Linked DNA regions of Agarilytica rhodophyticola. The protein of the gene in region 2 interacts with the protein of the main gene of each other region in a pairwise test. Links are inferred from orthologs where the notes say so. Each region holds a gene or a part of one and is shown on either strand. Other genes may lie near its edges.

Region 1 (7,779 bases), 130 kb from region 2 along the record:
CGACTTTTAACCACGCCTTTTTGAAAAGCGTCTTCATCAATATCACGTACTTCTTGCTCAGTAAGGGAAACCAGTTTAGTTGCAGCGAGATCGTCGATAACCATCGCCGCGCCTTGTGGAGTTATAGCAAAAACGCCTGAATGCATTTTCACTCCAGAGGGAACACCCAAGACTGGCAGTTTGTGTCCGATAACCGAACATACGTCACGCGCTGTGCCATCACCGCCGACAAATACCAACATATCAATATTAGCTGCTAGCAAAGCATCAACCGCTATTTGTGTATCTTCGGCTCGCGTTACTTCTGGAAAATCAATATCTAACAGATGAAAAACTTCATTTACTTGCATACCCGCAGCAAGAAAAGCATTTTCACCCATCGCCCCTTTGAGGGTCACAAACTGCAAGGTATTATCTTTGGCGATGGATGTTAATGCAGATATAAATTGTAGCGCTCGCTCAGGCGCTCGCGATTTAATTTCACCATCGACAACGGCTTTTCTAGTGGTCGAACTGTCACTCCCTTTTAAACCTGCAGGACCGCCTGCACCGGCATAGGGATTAATAACAAAACCCAAACGTAGGGGGACTTTTTCAACACGCGGCTGCTGAATACTATATTTCGTCATCAATACCAAACCCCAAGGCCTTCACCATTGCTTTTTCTTCTGGTGGTACTTTTTTGTGATCGAAAGGTTTACAAAAGAAATGTGAAAATTCTCTTCGCTTTGGATAATTCTTACGTAGTTTATCAAATACGGCGGGCAATTGTGCCTGATGTTGTTTCAGTCTGGCGAAATCTTGCTTTACGTTGTATGCAGTTAAAATCGCATCTATGAGGCCTTTATATTCTATTTCACCAGTATCGCCAAATGCTTGTGCTATAACCTCTCTTCGAACCTTGTCTTTACGTTGTGAGTCAATATTAAAATGTTTACAAAAAGCATCAAAGATCATCAGTGAACCCTGCACACGGCCTTCAAAACTATAACCCGCAATATGAGGTGTACCAATTAATACACGCTGTAAAAGATCTGTATCAACATTAGGTTCATCGGCCCAAACATCTAATACTACTTGCAGATCTTCGCGTTCATGCAATATAACGTTTAACGCTTCATTGTTAATAACACCACCGCGACCTGCATTAATCAAAAGAGCGCCAGGTTTTAGCCCTTGCAATTGATCATAAGCTAGCATATCAATAGTGGGGTGTGCCCCTGAACCAGTTAAAGGAGTATGCAAACAAATAATATCAGCGTCGTAAATAGCCGAAAAATCCACTAGAGGCATACCACAAGAAGAATCAAGAAATGGGTCGACAACGGAGCAGTTAAATCCAATGTTATCCAACATCTGATACACCCGCTTACCGACATTTCCGCCACCGACAATAACGACGTTTTTACGGCTTTGAAGGATATCCAGCGAAGCAAAGACACTGATAATATATTGTACAACCGCGTTAGCATTGCAGCCTGGCGCGCTAGCATAAGCTATAGCTCTTTCTTGTAGATATTGTGTGTCCAAGTGATCAACACCAATGGTACAGGTGCCAACAAATTGAACTGGACTATCGTCTAGAAGCATTTTATTAACAGGCGTCACCGAGCGTACCAATAACGCATTAGCATTATTGACATCCGCATTTGTCAATGTTCGCCCTGGAAGCAATTGAACCTCACCTAAAGGAGCAAATAATTCTTCCACATAGGGAATATTTTCATCCGCAACTATTTTCATAATTCTTTTTTATTCTCCATACGTTGACAGAAACTCTCTGGCAAACCCAAACCACGCAAAAGTCCGACAAGTGCGATCCAATCACCTGCCTGCCGACATGTATCCTCTATCGTTATGGCGATAGCATCACACGCAATGGTGGTTAACTTTAAAGCCATATCGATTTGACTGGCGTACTCAATGATTTTTTTTTCTAACGATTGTGCCCCACGTATTGGCAGGGAATGTATGTCATGCAAATTTTCTTTCATAGCAGACCAAGAAAGAAAGTGATTTAATAATTGCGCTGCTGTTTTTTTACCAACCCCAGGGACACCGGGGATATCGTCACTGACATCTCCAAGCAAGGCCAGATAGTCAGGGATTTGTTGCGGCCAAACCGCCATTTTTTGGTAGATATCTTTTTCATTTAAGGGGTCATCTGCAGGATAATTCCAAAGATGACTGCTAGGTAGGCGAAGAAGCTGAGCTAAGTCTTTATCGTTGGATAATATAGTTACCGGGACCTTCTGACTTTGACACAACTGAGCACAGCTGCCTATAAGATCATCGGCTTCATATTTTTCTGATGCGTAGCAACGAATACCGAACAATTGTGTTATGCGCTTACAAGCCAATAACTGGAACGCTAAATCATCATCAGGTAACGCTCTGCTTTTCTTATACTCAGGATAAATGTCATTGCGAAAACAGGTTGTTAAACTTTCATCAAAACAGGCGATAACTCGCGCAGGCTCCACTTGAGAAAGAAACTCCCACAACCATCGTGTATAGCCATATACAGTTTCTGTCGGACGACCATTGTCAGCATGCCAATGACTGGGCATGGAAAAATAGTATTTAAAAATAAAAATAGATGCATCAATGATAAAAACACGAGCATCTTGATCGGCACGATTGTTCAAATTAAATCCTGTAGCAAGTAATGCTGCTTAGACAAAGGATCGTTCACCTGAAAGGCTTTAGCTAAAGCGCGTACAAAATTATGTGCTCTTTCAGGTAAGCCCATTTGGCAATATTTAAGAGTCTGCTCATGAATGGCGAGACTAAAGCTTTTACTTGCCGATAGATCTGCACCCAGATTATCAGCACTGACAACAAATTTTTGTCTTGAAGCACAAGCGAAAATGCGTTCCAATGCTTGAGGTTTCACCTCCACGCGCTCAAATAAGGCCTGCTGCTCATAACTGCGACCATCTGGTGCATACCAATATCCGTAGTCCAGCTGCAGGCGCCGCTTTGCACCCGCTATACACCAATGCGATATTTCGTGGAGGGCGCTTGAAAAGTAGTCCCGAGTAAATGTAATACGACTAGGCAAATCTCCGCTAGCAGGCTCATAAAGAGGCTCCTCGCCGCCCGCCATCAACAATGTGTGATGGCTCTCAAAAAATTGCGTATTGAAAACGTCGATTAGTATTTTCAGACGAACGGAAGAAGAAAAAATGAATTCTTTTGACATTTAATGTACTAAGCTATAAATATGGGTTCAAATTTGCCCTGATCTGCAATTCAACCTAAAAGTAAGGAGTATATAAAAACTTAATAATAGGGTCTTGTGTTCTAATGCAATACGCTATAGGGTGTATAGTAATGCCATATATGGTCAACTTCAGCTGATACTGACCAGCGGTATAGTGTACATGAATATGACGATAGAAATATAACGCTAGACATGTACATAAGCATAAATATATATGGCATGGGATGTAGCATAAGACGTAGTATAAACAGATACCATAGATAGATACTTAGGTAGTTAGCTGAGCTCACCTCAAATATGGAGGTAGTATTATGAAGATCTCAAGTAAAGGTCACGATATGGAAAATGTGATCGATCTTTTCACCGGCAAATCATATTCCTCTCAATTTGACACTAGAATCATTCGTCTCGCCCCTGAGCTCGATGGCTTGGAAATGCTCTATTCCAACGAAGTAAGCGGGGAAAAATACTTTAGTCTTAAAATTTTGTGCTGGGCCCTGCGCGCAGATGGGCAAGTTGCAGGTTTGGTACCGTGGTTAAACGATATTATCGCCTGCCCCGATATCAAAGACCCTCTTAACGGAACATTTGAGGGCTACTATGATCCCGGTATCGATGAGTTGTTCTTTGAGGCTCCCATTCACAAAGTTGTAGAACTGGAAACAGCCGCAGAATACTACGACTATCAATGTGAAAATGCCTCAGATATCATCCAGGAAATACCCGATACTATTGGTACCCACGCAGTACTGGCAGACGAAGGGTTTAAATGTCTGACCTTACAAGAGGTTGTCAGCTGGCGTCTACACCATGACGGTGTTGTCGACTGTATGCTAGTGGATGAGGACAAGGTAGTTAATACCCCTGTTTTACCCGGTGATGACTGCCTGTATTCAGGACATTCCAACGATAAATTTAGGTATTATTTTCAGCATCACATTGCCAATAAAATTAAGTCAGAAGATCCTGATGCCCTAGCAGCTATATCTATGCTAGTGGAAGAGTCAAACTGATACTGTTTAGCGCTGGACTGGGGAACTTAACAAGCTAGCCCAGCGCTTATTCATACTGGCTAAAACCTTATTAAGTGGAACACGTTAGTGTGCTAAACAGCTTAAAGAAGCTAAGAGTGGTCTACTGACTTTAGGATTCTGCTTTCTTTTTAATCAAGAAAGTTAACAGCTCATCACCTTTGCTAAACTCTACTAAAGTATGCCCCAAAAAATCGCAAAAGCGTGTAATGTCTCGCTCTGTTGAGGGGTCTGTTGCAAGCACTTTAATAACATCGCCATCATCCGCATCTCGCACCGCACTATGCAGCATCATAACGGGCTCAGGACAAATCAACCCTTTAGCATCGACAACTTTTTGGACTTCACTTGGCACAAGTATTTTTTCCTTCGCTTTAACTTAGGGCCTGTTAACACTCATTGAGTCACATCTGCTGATGTGTATTAGGGGCGACAGATGCGATTTAATTCGTGTTAACAAGCCCGGGTAATATTATGTATATTCTATTATATGTTTTAATACCTACTTTAAAACAAGCGGATATTCTAATTTATGATACATGTAATGATTGAACGTCACATCGCTGAGGGAATGTTATCTACCTATGAAGAGTTTTCCCGCAAAGCACTGCAAGAAACCTACATTGTTCATGGTTTTATTTCTGCTGAAACATTAACCAACACTAATGATATCCATCATCGCTTTATCATGTGTAAATGGCGTACACAAAAAGATTGGAATCGCTGGTATCAAAGCCGCGAGCGTATGGAGTTGATGAATAAAGTGTATCCCGTATTAAGTGAGCCTGAAAAAATCCTCGTGCTCGAAAACTAAACCAGGCCAATATACTGAGGCCTGGATAAGGCATATGGAGGCATAGGCTCTAGAACAATTTAATATGCCCGGTAACCTCTTCACGATCGTGATACAACTGCTTAAATTTCAGCTCATAAGTGCCATGATCCACCAGCTGAGAGGCAATACGATGCCTCGCCTCTTCAACCGCCACATAGCGCTGCTTCATTGGTAATTTTAAATTGAAGACGGCCTCTCTAAACCAACGATTCTCGGCCCAATGGGCGATTAAACTGGCCACTCTCGACGGTTTATCGGCAATATCACATACTAGCCAGTCAACGGGCTTGGGCGGCGAATAGCGAAAACCGTCTTCAAGGTGATGAGTCACCTGCCCAGAATCCATTAGAGACTCATCCATAGGCCCATTATCAACTGCATCCACAAACATGCTTTTATTCACCAACTGCCAGGTCCAACCACCGGGCGCAGCACCAAGATCCACTGCCTTCATACTAGGCCTTAGGCGCTCTTCCCGCTGCTCTTTGGGGACAAAATGCAGCCATGCTTCTTCCAACTTCAACGTAGCGCGGCTAGGGGCACTGCGAGGCACTTTGAGCCGGGGGATTCCTCCTAACCATGGCGACATATTTCCTTCAGAAGTGCGACCAATAAGCACATGATCTCCCGCCAGACACAATAGCTGCAGCACCCAGGCAGATTTAGTCTGCCAAAAGTCCACCTTTTCCAAACGAGTTTCAAGGTGGCGACCAATACCTCGGGTTAGCTTGGCCAGTGATTTACCCTCATTAGTGTCCACATTGATACATTGCAAACTGCTGCATTTGGGCAACTTGCCAGCAACATCTAAAATGGGAGTGACTCGATCTTGGGTATCCAGAGCAGTAAACTCATGGTCAAGTACAAGCCAATGTCGAACAAAAACAAGTTCATCAAAGGAGGTTCGCTGAATGAGATTCTCAGCATCATTTCGCTGGTAAGTAACGAAACGCACCAAACCACTGTTAGCCTCAGTTTTGATATAGCCACCGATACTTAGTTTCGCTGCATGAGCGTTGATTTCAGAGGCGACTTCCTTCTCAAAACCGCATCGACACAACAAGATAACTTCCACGAATTATTCACCACTGGTGTTAACAAAAAAAAATTTTGATATCTAAGGCTGACCTATATTAGACAATAGAAGCATCATCTTTAGGTACAAGATTAACTGACTGACTCTCCTCGTCATACACAATCAACACCTCCCCTTTGAGCACCTGGGGCAATAAGCGCTTGACCTTACTGTCTAAGTCCAGCTCATGCTCACCGTAATCCGTGCCTTCGCGAGTGATATACGACTCAACAATACCAATAAGGACTTCTCGTGTTAGCTGTTCAGGGGGGATTACCATATATGCTGTCTCTCTCTATATACCTATTCCTGTTGAAAAAGTGCGCTGCTTAATCAGCAGGAGCGCAGCCAATAGGCAAGGCTTCGCTAGCTTGCTTTGGTTTTATATGACGTCAATCCTTTCATCAAAGATGTGCAAGTTTGTGCGCGGGCATTATACTTGCGCGAGTTTATTTTCAAAAGTGACGAAACACATGCTTAAACATATACTCATTAGTGTCATCAGTAACGATAAACCGGGCGTTGTCGAGGCAATCGCTGAAACAGTCTCCGATAACGGCGGTAATTGGCTAGAGAGCAGCCTTTCGCAACTTGCAGGTAAGTTTGCAGGTGTTATTCGAGTGTCCGTAAGCCCTGAACAACAAGAACAATTACAATCGGCTTTGAGTCAGCTTATTGAACATGGCATCTGGATAAAAACCGAGCACATCGATGCCGATTCAGCACCTAAGAGCGATACCACGAATGCTTATATTCATGCATTAGGGCCCGATCGCTCCGGTATTGTCAGAGAGCTTTCTCGGGCACTGGCACAGCACAAAATTAATATGGCCTATTTGGAAACAGCGCTAACCAGTATGCCCTACAGTGGCGATCCTCTGTTTGATGCTACCGGACAGTTAGAACTGCCAGAAGGCGTGGATATTCCTCAGTTACATGACATCCTAGATGAAATTGCCAACAATTTAGCATTGGATCTTTCCCTCTCTGAAACACCATTCGAATGATATTAATGTGGCCTTAAGTTGTGGCCCTTGTGTTGATGACACAAGGGCCCTTCGCCATTAATGTAAATCTAGTTTTTCTATTTCAATGTTGATCGCGGCAGTAGAGATATGTACTTCATAAAGTGAAAATAATAAGGATATTGTCAGTAGAATTAGGCTTGAACCAAATAGAACTTTGCCGCCTTCAAGCCAGGTAAGAAAAAGCGCAAAAGTGGATAATGTGCATATAACAAAGGCTAAAACACCAAACACTTGCATAAGACGAATAATGTATAGTCGCTTGCGCAAGCTAGTCACTTGGCGTTTGACGATATCCTTAGACTCGGCACCATCCATATTACTCAATTGACGAATAACATTTGATAACACCATAAAACGGTTAGTGTAGGCCAGTAATAACAGGGATATTGCAGGAAATAACAAGCTAGGTGTGGTCACTGTCATTTCCATAATCGTATTTCTCTTCGATAAAACATTGCGGTATAAAACTCATTGATGACGAAAAACGTCATTGTAATATATTGCGAAAGTAATCTTGTAGTAGCCACCTATTTTTTGCCAAACAAATCTTAATTGCCCATAAGCAAGCGAGAACTGGATAAAAA
Region 2 (7,738 bases):
ATCAGCATAAATTTCTAATTCTGGTTTGGTATCAATTTCCGCCTTGTTGCTAGTAAGCAGATTTTTATTACTCAACTGAGCAAGAGTTTTTTGTGCATCTTTATGTATGTGAATGCGGCCATTAAATACTGCTTTGGCATTGTCACTAATAATCCCACGAAACACTTCATTACTCGTGCAATGAGGCACCGCATGTTCAATACATGTATGGTAATCCACATGCTGCTTATTAGAAGGTAAATAAACACCGTTGAGATTACTGTGGGCGCCTTTGCCCAAATGATTAACCACAACATCGATACGCTTAAGCACACTACCAAGCGCTAGATGAAAGCTATCTAGTACAGCATCTCTTCGTAAGTTAACGTGCATACCACCGATATGAAGATTAGACTCGTGTTCCAGGTGCAAACGATAGTGCTCAAGCTTTGCATTATCTTTCACTTCAATTTCACAAACGGCATTAACAAAACTAGTTTGTTTATTATCATCGCTGGCAAAGTGCTCAATAACACAAGCTTCGGCACCCTCCTCCAGCACCACCAAAAGGCGCGGCGCCACGGCAAAATTCTGGGCTTGCGCGGAGGTGAGTTGGACAATACGGATAGGCTTACTAGCTTGCGTATTCTTATCTACTGAAACAAACACGCCGTCAGCTAAATGACTATTGTTTAATGTCACAAATAGATGACCAAGATCTTTGGCGACATTGCCTAAATATTCCTGAATAACATCTTGCTGTTGTGAGGAAGCTTCAGCAAAGCGTGTGACATTCAGTCCTTCAGGTAAATCATTGGCTGCCGTCGACAAGTGCTGCTGGAAAACACCATTGATAAAAATCAGATCAATAGTATCCAGGCCGGGAATCGCCAGCCTCTCCAATGCTTTTTCATCGAGGGTGTGAGTGCTTGCCGGACTTTGAAAAAACTCCCCCTGTTCTAATGCCTTAAGATTGGTATATTTCCAATGCTCAGTTTTTCGGTGGGGAAAGCTTGCCTGTTGCCACAGCTCGGTTTTTTCCTGTTTAAAGCCTTGTAGCCATGCAGGCGAGTCCTGCGTCGGATATGCTAAAGCTTGATCTACAAAACTCGTCATTAGGCGACCTCACTCTCCAACCAGCCGTAGCCTTTTTCTTCTAGTTCAAGGGCCAAGGATTTATCTCCTGATTTCACTATTTGGCCTCCTGCTAAAACATGAACGAAGTCTGGCTCAATATAGTTAAGTAAACGCTGATAATGGGTCACAACAATAAAGGAGCGATCCTCAGCACGCAGTGAATTAACGCCTTCTGCAACAACCTGCAAAGCATCAATATCAAGGCCTGAATCGGTTTCATCCAAAATCGCCAAACGAGGTTCTAACAACATCATTTGCATAATTTCATTACGCTTTTTTTCGCCGCCAGAAAAACCTTCATTAACGCCGCGCTTTAAAAAACTCTGCTCTAAATTAACCGCTTTACACATTTCTCGTGCTTGTTTCATAAAGGCGATAGCATCCAATGCAGGTAAACCGCGATGTTCGCGCACCGCATCGACAGAAGCCTTGAGAAATTCCATATTGCTTACCCCAGGTATTTCCACAGGGTATTGGAACGCAAGAAATAATCCTTCCCGTGCACGCTCTTCTGTTTCCATCGCCAATAAATCTTTGCCACAAAATTCTACGCTACCACCAGTTACTTCGTAGCCTTCACGACCAGATAATACATGACCAAGTGTACTTTTGCCGGAACCATTAGGGCCCATGATCGCATGCACTTCTCCTGGATTAACGGTAAAGTTTAAGCCCTTTAAAATAGGTTTATCTTCAACTTGCGCCTGTAAATTATTAATCGACAGCATTAATATGTTTCTCCCAAAAAGCGCCAATATCGTGTATGAGCGCAGAAAATATCATGTATATAAACGACGGCGTTGTGGTCACAGCCACTAGCCCACACTACCCTCGAGGCTCACCTCTAATAATTTGCCCGCTTCCACAGCAAATTCCATGGGTAGTTCTTTAAATACTTCTTTACAAAAACCGTTAACGATCATCGATACCGCTTTTTCAGTATCAATACCCCGTTGTTGACATAGATAAAGCTGATCATCACTCACTTTTGACGTGGTGGCTTCATGTTCGACAATAGCGGAAGGATTTTTACTTTCGATGTAAGGGAAAGTATGAGCAGCACAAGTATCGCCAATTAATAGCGAATCACATTGTGTGTAATTGCGCGCACCTTCAGCTGCGGGATTCATACGCACTAAACCACGATACGCATTAGAGCTTTTACCTGCTGAAATACCCTTGGAAATAATGGTCGACTTGGTATTTTTACCCAAGTGAATCATCTTAGTACCCGTATCGGCTTGCTGAAAGTTATTGGTCAGCGCCACCGAGTAAAACTCTCCTACACTGTTATCGCCTTTTAAAACACAGCTTGGATATTTCCAGGTAACTGCAGACCCTGTCTCCACCTGCGTCCAAGAAATGTGAGCATTGCGATGTGCAACACCTCGTTTGGTTACAAAATTATAAATACCACCTTTGCCCTGGGCATCACCTGGGTACCAGTTCTGTACGGTGGAATATTTTATTTTGGCATCGTCTAAGGCAACTAATTCGACCACCGCCGCATGCAACTGATTTTCATCGCGCATTGGAGCTGTGCAACCTTCTAGGTAACTCACATAACTACCTTCATCGGCAACAATTAGCGTTCGCTCAAACTGTCCGGTATTAGATTCGTTAATGCGAAAATACGTAGACAGCTCCATCGGGCAGCGCACCCCTTTGGGGATATAGACAAAGGAGCCATCACTGAATACAGCGCAGTTTAGAGCAGCATAAAAATTATCTTTTTGAGGAACGACACTACCCAAGTATTTTTTAACCAACTCAGGATATTCATGCACCGCCTCTGAAATAGGGCAAAATATTACACCTGCATCTTTCAATTTCTTGCGAAAGGTTGTGGTGACAGAAACAGAATCAAACACCGCATCCACAGCAACACCGGCCAACATCTCTTGCTCGTGCAAAGGAATGCCCAGTTTGTTGTAGGTTTCAATAAGCTCAGGATCAACTTCATCGAGACTTTTGGGCTTATCTGCTAAACTTTTTGGGGCCGAGTAATAAGAGATTGCATCGAAGTCAATTTTCGGATAATTCACATGAGCCCACTGCGGCTCATCCATGCTTTTCCAAACCTCAAAAGCTTTTAGACGCCACTCTAACATCCATTCGGGTTCGTTCTTTTTAGCAGATATAAACCGAATGACCTCTTCATTCAAACCCGGTGGCAATGTTTCAGACTCGATGTCGGTAACAAAGCCAGCAACATAATCTTGTTCGATTAAGTGGTCGATTTGCTCTTGTGACATAATAATTAAACTCAATAAGATTAAATTCGATACAATTCTTTATTTGCTTATTTAACTGTTGCTCGCTTACCTGCTATTTCATCTGGTAACAGTCACGCATTTTTCATCAGATAAGCAAAACACGACACGTATCATACCAGCTGCGTAGCTTTTAATTAGCTCTGATATGATCAAACTTGAGACGCCACCCAGGTTGGAGAAATCTCTCGCAACTTGTCAACGGTAGTGCAAATTTTGTTAGCAGCAAAATCAATTTCTTCTTCGGTAGTAAAACGGCCAAAACTCAAGCGCAGTGAGCTATGTGCTAATTCAGGTTCCACGCCTAGAGCGCGCAAAACATAAGAAGGTTCAACACTGACGGAAGTGCAAGCCGATCCGGTCGATACAGCCAAATCACGCAGTGACATTAATAGAGTTTCCCCTTCAACACCGGCAAAACTGATATTGAGGATGCCAGCAACACGCTGCCTGAGATCACCGTTAATAAATATACCGTCAAGGCGATCCACAATACTTAGAAACCTTTCACGCAAGCCAAGTAAGCGCTTGGCATCCGCCATCATCTCTTTCTGAGCAATACTTGCCGCAACACCAAAGCCAACGATCTGATGAGTCGGCAATGTGCCAGAACGCATACCTCGTTCATGACCCCCGCCATGAATCTGAGCCGCCAACTTAAAATCGGGGTGGCGCCTCACATAGAGAGCCCCGATACCTTTTGGGCCATACATCTTATGTGCAGAAATCGACAACAGATCGACGTGCAAGGCTTTGACATCGACTTCAATCTTGCCCACGCTCTGCGCAGCATCCACGTGAAAAAGAATGTCTTTGTCCCGACAAAGTTGGCCGATGGCACCAACCTCATTAATCACACCAATTTCATTATTTACATGCATGAGCGAAACAAGAATTGTATCGTCACGAAGATGCTCTTGCACCAGTTCCTTAGTGATAATACCGCCAGTCGGCGGCTCGATATAGCTTATTTCAAAACCTTCGGCAGCAAGGTGTTGGCAAGTATCAAGTACCGCTTTATGCTCAGTTCGAGCGGTAATAATATGTCGACCACGAGCGCTTCTGCCTTCGGCGGCACCTTTTATCGCCAAGTTGTCAGATTCGGTAGCGCCGCTTGTCCATACTATTTCTCGCGTATCAGCATTGATTAAATCTGCCAAGGCCCCGCGCGCATCTTCAACCGCTTCTTCAGCTCGCCAACCATATATGTGAGAACGTGACGCTGGATTGCCAAAATTGCCTTCCAGAGTCATGCACTGCGCCATTGCTTCAGCCACACGGGGATCAGCCGGCGTACTGGCAGCGTAGTCTAGATAAACAGGAGTTTTCATAACAACAAAAAAGCTTCTTTAAACAATACTAGATGCGCTAATGACCTTAAGATCTTGCTGCTCTTTCTCACCTTGGCGCTGAGCAACACGTTGAACTTCATGTCTGTCAACTAAGCTCGCCAAGCTAATGCCACTCAAAAACCTATGGATTTGTTCACTTAAGTCAGTCCACAAATAATGAGTTAAGCAGACATCACCTTGCTGACAGTCTCCTTGACCACCACAACTTGTGGCATCAATAGATTCATTAACGGCATCGATAATTTCCGCAACGTAAACTTCGCTAGAGGGACGGTTGAGCTTATAGCCGCCACCGGGGCCACGCACACTGCGTACGAGGGAGTTTTGTCGCAGCTTGGCGAACAATTGTTCAAGATAAGAAAGGGAGATCTCTTGTCTCTTAGAAATATCAGCAAGACACACAGGTCCCGAATGAGTATGCAACGCTAAATCTAACATTGCCGTTACCGCGTAGCGGCCTTTGGTAGTCAGACGCATAAGTTTTCACCAAATGTATTTATTGACATTATTCAAAAACCAAGTGCCACAGTCAAGTATTTATCCGACTATTTCACTTGGTTATTGCGTTTCTTCGTCCGAGCTATCCGTCTTCTGATTTGTTCGATAAATATAATTTTGAATGGAGGTCAACATACCGCGCATGATACTCAATTCCATTTCATCCATTCTCACTCGGCTGTACAACCTACGCATACGCGTCATAGTCTGTCTTGGATTCTTTGGATCGTAAAAACCGAGCTTGGCTAGAGTTTCTTCAAGGTGAGTGTAATACATTTCCAAGTCTTGCTGTTTCGCCGGGGGCATGTCCCAGTCGTCAAAAGTGATGGCTTGTCCAGCTTCCTGGTTAAGAAAAGACATGCGAATTTCGTAAGCGATCACTTGCATCGCGGCGGCGATGTTCAAAGAGGAATAGTCAGCGTTGGCGGGGATATGCACATGATAGTTACATTTTTGCAACTCCTCATTGGTCAACCCTCTATCTTCGCGGCCAAAAAGTATTGCAATGTCATGCTCTTGTGACTCTACACAGACCCTGTCGCCACATTCTCGCGGCGTCAGCAGCGGCCAGGGGATACGCCGTTCACGAGCGCTCGTTCCTACTACCAAACCACAACCTGAGATGGCTTCGTCTAACGTCGATACCACTTTAACGTTCTCTAGCACATCCACCGCGCCAGCCGCCCGCCAAACAGCCTTGGGCGACGGAAATTCCTTAGGGTCAACTAATACTAACGACGACAGCCCCATATTCTTTATCGCTCGTGCAGCCGCACCGATATTGCCAGGGTGGGTCGTATTCACCATGACCATTCGTATTCGTTTGAGACGCTCTTGCATAATCCACTCTAGCTAGCTTATAGAAAACGCGGCACTATACCGCCTGAATCGTTTTTCGCCAAATATAATCGCCTGCATGCTAGACTCAATGGCTCTATATACTTATCTAGCAATAAGCACTATATAGCGTGGCATAATAGAAGCTTTACTATATAATCGCGCCCGATTATCCCCTCCCTGCTATCAAGTGGGACAGGATTCTACTAGCTTGTAAAACCGAGAGACCACCTATGGAACCCATGCTCACCATTGCTCTGAAAGCGGCACGTAAAGCCGGAGAAGTCATTGAAAGTGCTTTCGAGCGGCTTGACTTAGTTGCTATCGAGAAAAAAGGCCACAATGATTTTGTCAGCGAAGTTGATCGCAACGCGGAAAAAGAAGTGATTTATCATCTAAAACGTGCCTATCCAGATCATAAATTCACGGGTGAAGAAGGTGGCAGCACCGGCGATCCTAACAGCGATTATGAATGGATAATCGACCCTTTAGATGGCACTACTAATTTTCTTCACGGCATTCCACACTTCGCCGTTTCAATCGCCTGCTTGTACAAAGGGCAACTTGAGCACGGTGTCATTTTAGACCCTATAAAAAGAGAGGAATTTACCGCGTCTAAAGGTAAGGGGGCAACTTTTAACGGCCGCCGTATGCGCGTCAGTAAACAAAACGGTTTAGATGGTGCCCTCATCGGTACGGGGATACCGTTTAACGGTTTCTCCTTTAGTCATATTGACGAATACCTTGCTTGCGTCAAAGAAATAGCCGGTGTTACCGCAGGTCTTCGCAGGCCAGGCTCCGCGGCCTTAGATCTAGCCTATGTTGCAGCAGGTCGTTTCGATGGTTTTTGGGAAATGAACTTAAAGCAGTGGGATATCGCCGCTGGCGTCTTATTGTTAAAAGAATCTGGCGGTTTAATTTCAGATTTTCGTGGTGGCAAAGATTATATGGACAGTGGCAACATTGTTTGTGCTCCGCCTAAAGTGTTTAAGCCTTTATTGCAAATTGTTGAAAAGCATATGGGCAAGGTATAGTTACTCACCCCATTCTTTATATCTATCTTCGCCCTATAAACTCAACTAGGTTTATAGGGCTTAGCAATAAAATACTCTTCATTTAAATAGAACGACCTGCACCTGCCCTGCACCTACATAGGCACAGGATTGGTATTAATCTCAAAGTTCTTTAGCTCTAACCCATTTACAGCGGTATCAGAAGCGGCCGTTCTCGGCGCATCGCCTACTCGCGAAATACTGACGTTTCTAGTGGAAGATGTACCACCCGTATTATCGTTAATGAACGTGAGCACCCCATCGACAGTTGCGGCATCGAAGCCTTGACCGGGAACGCCACCAGTAAGTACAAGACGACGGAATAAATTAGGCGGAGTCCAGTTACTTGGAATAGTGAATTGATTGATAGCATTAAGTCCCGATATTTCTATAGTGTCGGGGTTTGATATGGTCATTAAGCCAAGGTCGCCAAAAAGTGTATTTTGGCCTCCAACATTAAGGAGTATTAAACTAGCACTATTAAGTGTTCCGATATCGCCTGTAAAAGTATTCCGGCCTCCTAACTCGAAAGACGAAACCCCCGAGCCATTCAAAGCAGAGATATCACCCGTTAACGTGTTGTCACCGTCAATCTCCACGCGGGTCAAAT

Evidence for each region. The genes of interacting proteins can lie anywhere in the genome.
Region 1: the proteins of BVC89_RS10470 (region 2) and tusA interact in binary tests that used the Escherichia coli proteins (3 or more experiments, as listed by UniProt). The link is inferred for Agarilytica rhodophyticola from one-to-one orthologs.

What each region holds. Positions count from the first base shown.
Region 1 is NZ_CP020038.1:2,609,192-2,616,970, reverse strand. Bases 2,992-5,911 are described here. They hold tusA (sulfurtransferase TusA), read right to left. Parts: upstream 4,613-5,911; coding sequence 4,370-4,612; downstream 2,992-4,369. Other genes in these bases: rlmM (23S rRNA (cytidine(2498)-2'-O)-methyltransferase RlmM), read right to left, coding at 5,121-5,911; BVC89_RS11015 (antibiotic biosynthesis monooxygenase family protein), read left to right, coding at 4,790-5,071; BVC89_RS11025 (hypothetical protein), read left to right, coding at 3,538-4,239; BVC89_RS11030 (elongation factor P hydroxylase), read right to left, coding at 2,992-3,205. In the rest of the region: BVC89_RS11045 (ATP-NAD kinase family protein), read right to left, coding at 1-629; BVC89_RS11040 (4-phosphoerythronate dehydrogenase), read right to left, coding at 616-1,743; BVC89_RS11035 (5'-3' exonuclease), read right to left, coding at 1,740-2,648; more of BVC89_RS11030, read right to left, coding at 2,645-2,991; more of rlmM, read right to left, coding at 5,912-6,167; BVC89_RS11005 (YheU family protein), read right to left, coding at 6,226-6,447; BVC89_RS11000 (glycine cleavage system transcriptional repressor), read left to right, coding at 6,641-7,174; BVC89_RS10995 (DUF2721 domain-containing protein), read right to left, coding at 7,232-7,624. UniProt on the Escherichia coli protein: Sulfur carrier protein involved in sulfur trafficking in the cell. Part of a sulfur-relay system required for 2-thiolation during synthesis of 2-thiouridine of the modified wobble base 5-methylaminomethyl-2-thiouridine (mnm(5)s(2)U) in tRNA.
Region 2 is NZ_CP020038.1:2,477,424-2,485,161, reverse strand. The notes cover bases 2,632-5,510. They hold BVC89_RS10470 (IscS subfamily cysteine desulfurase), read right to left. Parts: upstream 4,721-5,510; coding sequence 3,542-4,720; downstream 2,632-3,541. Other genes in these bases: trmJ (tRNA (cytosine(32)/uridine(32)-2'-O)-methyltransferase TrmJ), read right to left, coding at 5,300-5,510; iscR (Fe-S cluster assembly transcriptional regulator IscR), read right to left, coding at 4,739-5,218; sufB (Fe-S cluster assembly protein SufB), read right to left, coding at 2,632-3,371. Also shown: Fe-S cluster assembly protein SufD, read right to left, coding at 1-1,095; Fe-S cluster assembly ATPase SufC, read right to left, coding at 1,095-1,844; more of sufB, read right to left, coding at 1,932-2,631; more of trmJ, read right to left, coding at 5,511-6,079; BVC89_RS10455 (inositol monophosphatase family protein), read left to right, coding at 6,310-7,110; BVC89_RS10450 (Calx-beta domain-containing protein), read right to left, coding at 7,224-7,738. UniProt on the Escherichia coli protein: Master enzyme that delivers sulfur to a number of partners involved in Fe-S cluster assembly, tRNA modification or cofactor biosynthesis. Catalyzes the removal of elemental sulfur from cysteine to produce alanine.